2 regions of the Paenibacillus sp. RC84 genome follow, and region 1 is predicted to be linked to the other one. Evidence: riboswitches for the same ligand, from Rfam matches in the RefSeq annotation. Region 1 holds a riboswitch; the other holds the start of a gene.
The links. A riboswitch is a leader RNA that binds a small molecule or an ion and turns the genes downstream of it on or off. The one in region 1 is predicted to bind cobalamin.

Region 1 (3,887 bases):
TGGGCGGATCGTCCTGGGGACCTGCGTTCCTCTGCGTTTGGAAGCCGGAGGTATTCAATTGAATCCCTTTGACTTGAACGATATCGCTCCCCGTTACCCGGTCGGGCAGCAGAAAGCCGAGCAGCAGCGGTAAAAGGAACAAGGAATAAGCCGCACCATGCGAAAGCTTCGATTTCTTTACATCGGACTCGCATCCGCAGTCGGGTTCATTGCCTGCAGCAGGCTGCAGAGCCAGATAAATCTGGATCACGGCCAGCACGAACAGGGCGATCGCCGAAGCTTTGACGTACGGTACCAGTCGGGGCGCCAAATAATGCGGCATGCTGCCCGTTTTGACCAGATAAACGATATAGAACGAAAACCCGCATAGAATCGCCGCCCGGATAAAATAATGGAAGGCGTAAGCGCGCTTGTCTTCCACCCGGTTCACCTCCCCCAATTCAAAGGGTTACCTGAAATAAAGATGCTCGACCACTACGGAACCGGCAAACACGGTCACCGTGATAAGAACGGCCAGCAGCAGGAGAAACTTCGTTTTGAAGACGGACAGAAGCATCAGCGTGCTTTTAAAATCGAGCATGGGCCCGAAAACGAGGAACGTGAGCAGGGAGCCTTTGGAAAACGTCTGGAGAAAGGAAGAAGCGACAAAGGCGTCCGAGGTGGAACAGAGCGACAACATGTAGGCAAATCCCATCATGAACAGATGCGGAAGCACCTCCCCCTCCCCCAGCGCCGACAAATCGCCTCTCGGCACAAACGCCTGAATAACGGCCGTAAGGAGAGAGCCGAAAATGAGATATTTCCCCATATCGAAAAATTCCCCGCCCGCGTGACCCATCATCGTAACGAATTTGCCGCCGCCCTGCACGTGCGCGCAGTCTTGTCCGTTCCCGGCGTACAGCGAGTCCAGCCTGTGTTTCAGAGGATTTTTGTTAATAAACGCGTACACGAACAAGCCGATAAACGCGCTAACTCCAAGGGCCAGTCCCATCCGGGCGTACACCATTTCGGGATTCATCCGGAACGCCGTGTATGTCGCCGCATAGACGACCGGGTTGACGATGGGACCCGCCAGAATGACGACTACGCCTATGTACAGCGGCATTCCCTTGTTGATCAGCCGCCGGACGACCGGGATCATGCCGCACTCGCAAATCGGAAACAGGATGCCCAGCAGACAGGCGAACACGAATCCGTGCAAAGGATTCCGGGGGATCGCTTTGCGGATCCAGGTCTCCGGGATGTAGACCTGCATGAACGAGGAAAGCAGCACACCGAGCATAATAAAAGGAACCGCTTCGAGCACGATGCCGATAAACATCGTCTTGAACAGGCGGATGACCGAAGGGTCCGGCAACGCCGCATTCCCTGTCCGTACGGCTTGCCAAGCCAGTATAACCAGGAAACTTCCCGCTGCGATATAAATCAGGTGTCTTTTTCTCATCCCTCTGCTTGCTCCGCTGAAATGCACGTTCTCCCCTCCTGTGTAAAACAGTATCTTTATTTTAATCGTAATTATTACGTTTTTCAACAAAAAAGACTTCTCCCTTATCCCGATCCTCTTCTTCATCTCTATGCGAATCTGCCCGAATCTATGACAAGCTTCCCTTGTCCGGTCCGTGAAGCCAAAAAAATCCCGGCACGCGAAACCGCGTTACCGGGATAATACTTCAACGGCTCGGATTTAAACCTGCACGATCCGTCTCACTTCCGCAGGCAGGTCCGCAGGTTCCAGCCGTTTTTCCGGCTTCCAGTAAAGGAGAGCCGCTTTGAAATTGTGCGGGTAAATCAGCCTGCCGTCTTCTTCACGCACATAAGAGTACAAGAGATCAATGGCCTTCCTGCGGTCATATTCCTTGTCCAAAACCGCGCTCAGGTTGTCCTTGAGCAGCTCTTCCTCCGTATCGTAGGCATACGTTTTGTGCAGGTTGACCATTTTACAGTTCGCATCGATTCCCAATTCATAAAGCAGATTCTGCAAATGGATGTAATCTCGGCGTTGAAATTTAATCCGGCAGCCCAGCTGCTCCTGAATGTCTTTGTAATGCGGTCTTTCAGGACCGCTAACCATGCCCGCGATTCCAAGACGCTTCGCCGTGTTGTTGATGTGCAGCAGCGCCCGGTCGATTTCCTGCATCCGGTAGTAACAATTGACGCCGAATACCACGTCGGCTCGCTCCACCTTGGGAAGTTCTTCCCACTTGGCATGTACGAAGTTTAAATGATTCCAGCCCTTCCGCTCCGCTGCGGCTTTCAGGTAAGCAAGCACGCTCTCGGAGCTGTCGACGCAGGTGAGGGAACCCGCTTTCTCGGCCGCTTCGAACGTATAGTTTCCCCAGCCGGGACCGATTTCCAGCACATCCTCGCCGGGATCGATAAAAGCGATCAGCTCCTTGCGCAGGTTGGCGACCCAGGAATCCACCCCGGCTTGTTCTTTCTTTTTCATAAAAGCGTTCCAGAACCCTTCTTCCTTGACGTCATCGGTCATCCGTACGGGAAGATTTCCGTCCCAGTCTTTCATCCCCTCCTGCCAGAGGGTTTTGTAATTCGTATTTAGTTTGACTCCGTAATACATCGTTTGCCTCCCCATACGGTTTGAAGATCTTGTTAGTCATACTTCTTTCGATCAAAATGCGGCGGACTTCATTTTACCTGTAAAGCCGGAGGAGTCCATCGATCCGAAACAAATAAAAACATCCCGCCGGAGGCAGGATGTTTGGGTTCATCGCATGAATACGCTCGGGTCAGGACCCGGACGATTAGGGAGAACATTCGCATCAACGCCATCCTATCTGCGTAGGAATGAAGTTACCGGTAAACAGGCAGGTCTCCTGACTCGGGAACCCTATGCGCGCCTTCCCGGATTAACCAGTGACGTGATGCGCTTCGGCCGGGGCTTCTCCCCCCTTTTCCCCTTACAGTGGCGGGACCGTATCGGAATTGCACCGAACTTCCCTTTTAATCCGTTCCCTCTCCCCGGAGAAAGAACCGGAACCTGTTTAATAAAGAATGTTTGATAATCCATTGTCTTAAGAAAAACGTGCATGCCAAACAACTTCACGGTTAATAGTAGTCCAAATCCGGCTTTTTGGCAAATGACCGAAGCGTGCGGGCAAGCAGATGTACCGGTAAGGCGGGCCCGCCAAACTTCGGACTATTAAGTGGAGCCGCGACGGTTTATGACTCCGCTATTTCCCTTCAATAATCAGGTTGATTTGATGAATAAATTCTTTTGCCAGCCCAAGCTGTTTATATGCGAATTCCAAATCTCCGCTGCCTGAAAGTGCGAAATCCAAGTTACCTAAAGTGGACATCAGTATGCGTGCGGTAACGGCAAATCCAAAAGCTTGCTTATTCGGCCTGATTATTCATCTGACTCCAGATATACTGAAAGGTTGGCTCCTGAATTCCGTTGAATAATGCAAGATTGCCTACATATGAAGCCAAATCCCAGTAGGCGGGCATCCAGGATAAATCTTCAAAGTCCGACCAGATCCAGCCTTCCGGACTCGGTAATAAGTTTCTTGAATGGGCATCTCCATGAGACGGTAGCAGCAAACTTGTTTCGAGACGCATCTGTCTATCCATCGCGAAGAACAGACTTAGCAAATTTTGTATACGCCGATCCGGATGCTTCATTAATCTAAAAGCCGATTGACATGTCCGCTCCCAAACACCAAGCAGAGGAATCTCGTCGGTAAAATCTTTCAATGCCAGTGAAAGTCTATTAACCAGTTCAACTGCTTCGCTTGGCGAAGGGCGCCGCAGTTCTGTAGGGGGAACATACTTCCAAAACGTCATCCATGTGCCGCCAATATCGTAGGGTCCTGCATCCGTACGGTCCGTTGGCAAGCGTACCGGCACTCCCTTCGATTGGAGATGACGTG
Region 2 (3,887 bases), on a different contig from region 1:
AACGCCGAATATGTCCCGGAGAACAGTAGGGACGAGAAGTTCCGCGGGCGTTCCTTCCGCCGCAATCCTTCCCTCGCTGATGATGTAGAGACGGTCGCAATAGTAAGCCGCCATATTCAGATCGTGAAGGGCGGCCAGCGTCGTGATCCCCAGCGAGCGGACAAGCTCCATGATCTGGAGCTGGTAGCGGATATCCAGGTGGTTCGTCGGCTCGTCCAGAATCAGAAACTTCGCCTGCTGGGCCAGCGCCCGGGCGATAAGCACCCGCTGCTTCTCGCCGCCGGACAAGGTCGCGAAGCTGCGTTCTCCGAAGTGTCCGAGTCCGACCGTTTCCAAGGCCCGGAAGCATATTTCCCGGTCCGCTTCCGTATCGCTTTCGTACCATTTCTTGTGGGGATATCTTCCCATCAGAACCATGTCCGCCACGCTGAAATCGAACTCGACGGAAGATTCCTGGCTGACGACGGCCATCAGTTCGGCCGCTTTTTTGTAGGGCAGATTCAGCAGTTCCCGCTCATCCATAAACACTTGTCCCGCGTCCGGCTTAAGCTCGCGGTAGACCGTTTTGAGCAGGGTCGATTTCCCGCTCCCGTTCGGGCCGATCAGGCCGATAAACTCGCCTTCGCGGACGGCCAGGTTTACGGAGTCGAGGATTTTCCTGGCGCCTATGCTCAAAGTGAGATGATTCGCTTCCATGTTCATTTAGAAGCACCTCCGAACGCGTATGAACTTCTGCGGAGCAGCCAGATGAAGAACGGGCCTCCGCATATCGCGGTGACGATGCCGATCGGCAGTTCTTCCGGCGCAAGCGCGAGCCTGGCCAGAACGTCGGCCCATATGACGTAGACCGCCCCGAAAAGGACGCTGACCGGAAGCACCTTGCGGTGGTCGGAGCCGAGCACCAGCCGGACGATATGGGGAATCATCAGGCCGACAAAACCGATTGAGCCGCTGACGGACACGATCGTTCCCGTGATCAGCGCGGTCACGATCACCAGACAGGTACGGAACGCCGGCACATTGACCCCCATCGTTCCCGCTGCGCCTTCCCCCACGAGAAGAGCGTTCAACGACCGGTGCTGAAAGAGCAGGAAAACGATACCGGACACCACGATCAGAGCCGGTGCGGTGAGGTATTCCCACTTCGCGCCGGCCAGGCTGCCCATCAGCCAGTAAACGACGGAGCGGATGCCTTGGGCATTCGGCGCCATCGTGACGATGAAGCTCGTAAACGCCGACATCATGCTCGCAACGGCTGTTCCCGCAAGCAGCAGCCGGGTGGTCGAAATGCGGCCTCCTACCTTGGCGAAGGTAAAGACAAGCGCCATCGCGACGAGGGAACCGATAAAGGCCGAAACCGGCAGCGCGTAAGCACCGAGAAACGAGAAGCCGCCGAACAGCAGAACAAGGGTAGCCGCAACCGACGAGCCGGACGATACCCCGAGTATGTAAGGATCGCCGAGCGAATTGCGGATTAACGCCTGGATCGTCACTCCGACCGCGGACAGGCCCGCTCCTACGACAAGACCGAGCAGGACGCGGGGAAAGCGGATGTTCCAGATAATATGCTCCTGCGCTTTCGTCCAATCCCGCTCGACCAGGCTGCCGATTCCCGGCATGTGAGATAGAGCGATCTTCCAGACCGTGACGGGCTCGATCCGAACGGAACCGAGCATGACGGCTATCGTCACGGAGATCACAAGGAGAAGCGACAAGCCGCCCAGCAAGAGCGGAAAAGCGGTTAGAGTGCGCGCCGTCCCGTATTTTTTTGCGGATGCGGAGCGGGCGCCCCTGGCCTCCCCGGTCTCCCGTACCGTTTCTTTATTGCAAACCGATTGCAAGTCCTCACCTCGACCGTTGATATTTTTAGGGCTGTCCATGCAAAAAAGCGCCTCCCCCTTCGTTTGCAGACAAAGGGAAAGACGCTCGTAATTTCAGTACGGAACGCATCTAACACCTCCCTATCTCCCGTAGGTTGCTCGTGTTACGGATACAGGCAGGTCTCCTGGCTATCAGCGTCATCATCGGCAGCAGTCTTCCCGGCATGGATACCAGTGACTGTGGTTGCTGCGACTCTTCTGTTACAGTGGCGGGACCGCGCCGGTCTTGCACCGGACTTCCCTATTAAGCTGTACCGCGTTAAGATTCCAACGGCAAGCACCTGTACCGACTTATTCAATTCATCGTCCGGCCTATATTTTACTTGAAATACGGAATGTGAACCGGAAGCATCTTGTCTATCATAGCGGATACGTCAAGAATCGGCAACATTTGACATCCCGCTTAATCCGGAAGCAGGCCCTGGATCTGCTCTCTGACCGTAGGATTATCCAGATCATGACCGAGAACGGACACCATGCCCCGGTCATCGCGTGACCGGATTAAGCGCCCGATGCCCTGCCTCAGGCGGAGCAGCATGTAGGGCATATCCACGTCTTCGTACGGCTGAGCCGAATCTTTCCGCTTGGCCGCAAAGACGGGATCGTCCGGAGGAAACGGAAGCTCCCAGACGATTACATGGGACAAGGACGGTCCCGGAATATCCAGTCCTTCCCACAGCGTTACCGCACAGAGGACACTTTCCTCGTCGTTCTGAAACGACGAGATGAGGTGGCTGATTTCCGCCGAGCCTTCAAACAAAAACCGGTAATCGGCGTACTCGGGATACCGTGTCATGTTCCGTTTGAAATCGCCAAGCGCCTCGCGGGACGGGAACAGGATAAGCGCCCGCCCGTCGGATTCCTTGAGCAGTTCCAGAACCCGTCCGGTCTTGTCCTCTTCCGGCTTGTCGGGATACAGATTCGCCTTCATTTGGGCGCTGTAATCGTAAGGGGAGGGAACGGAGAACGAAAGGAAGCTTTCGATGCCCAGGCTGCCCGCCATATAGTCGAAAGAGCCGTTGACGGACAAGGTCGCCGAAGAAAACACGACCGGCATTTTTTTCGAAAAGACGCGGTCTCTTAAAATTTCCTTGACCATTTTCGGCATGATGACCAGGGTGATTCCGTTGGAATCCTCCGTAACCCATGAAATGAGCTGACCCGGCTTATCGAACAAGCTCAAAGCAAGCTGAATCATTTCCAGGTGTTCCTCGACGATTTTGAGCTGGTAATCGTCCAGTGTGGACAGTCCGCTTTCGAACACAAGCTCTTCCTCAATCACGTCGATCAGCTGCCGGAACCGGCTTACTTCCCGTTTCAATTCTTCGCTCCAGGCGAATTCCTTGCGTTCCGAGGCCGGGACGGAATAACTGCTCTCGTCCAGCACGCGGAACAGCGTTTCACTCTGGACGATGGCCTCCTCGATGGCCAGGGCCAGCGTTTCTCTGACCTCGCCTTCCAGAAGCCGGATGACGATGCTTTCGAATACCGAATGCTTCAATTTGTAGGTGAGCGCGTTTTGCGCAGCCGTTTCAAGCAGATGCCCTTCGTCGAATACGACGGAACTGTGGTCCGGCAGAAGAGGAAGCTGACCTTCCCGTTTGCGGGCCTCGTAGGTCCAGACGTGTTCCATGTAGAAATCATGGGAACAAATAATCAGGTCGGCGGACTTGCGGTAATGCTCGCGCGACAACGTCTGGCCGCAGCGATGCCGCTGGCTGCAGACGAGGCAGTCCTGGAACACGTCCCAGCCGATACGTTCCCACTGCTCGTCCGTCAGCTCGGGGTACTCCTTACGGTTGCCGTACGGATAGAACGACTGGAGCGTGTCCGGGTAGTGGACGAACGAAGGAAGGCCGTGATAAATCTCGCTGAAAACTTCCTCGTCGTCAAAAGCGCCGCCCCGGGTGTCGTCCAGTTTATTCAGGCAAATGTACTGATGCTGCGACTTGCCCATCCGGGCGTCAATCGTCAGATCGAGATGCCGGGCGAGCTTGGCGATGTCCC

Region 2: it holds a riboswitch for cobalamin, as region 1 does, so the genes downstream of both, ABH899_RS10625 (FecCD family ABC transporter permease) here and ABH899_RS13755 (class I SAM-dependent methyltransferase) in region 1, are expected to answer to the same signal.

Annotation. Positions count from the first base shown of each region.
Region 1 covers NZ_JBGBYL010000005.1:247,578-251,464, reverse strand. The annotation lists gene ABH899_RS13765 (TIGR03943 family putative permease subunit) at 1-421, opposite strand, end outside; gene ABH899_RS13760 (permease) at 449-1,471, opposite strand; gene ABH899_RS13755 (class I SAM-dependent methyltransferase) at 1,685-2,575, opposite strand; cobalamin riboswitch at 2,805-3,014, opposite strand; gene ABH899_RS13750 (aminoglycoside phosphotransferase family protein) at 3,352-3,887, opposite strand, start outside.
Region 2 covers NZ_JBGBYL010000004.1:36,203-40,089, reverse strand. The annotation lists gene ABH899_RS10630 (ABC transporter ATP-binding protein) at 1-702, opposite strand, end outside; gene ABH899_RS10625 (FecCD family ABC transporter permease) at 699-1,880, opposite strand; cobalamin riboswitch at 1,979-2,180, opposite strand; gene ABH899_RS10620 (ATP-dependent DNA helicase) at 2,284-3,887, opposite strand, start outside.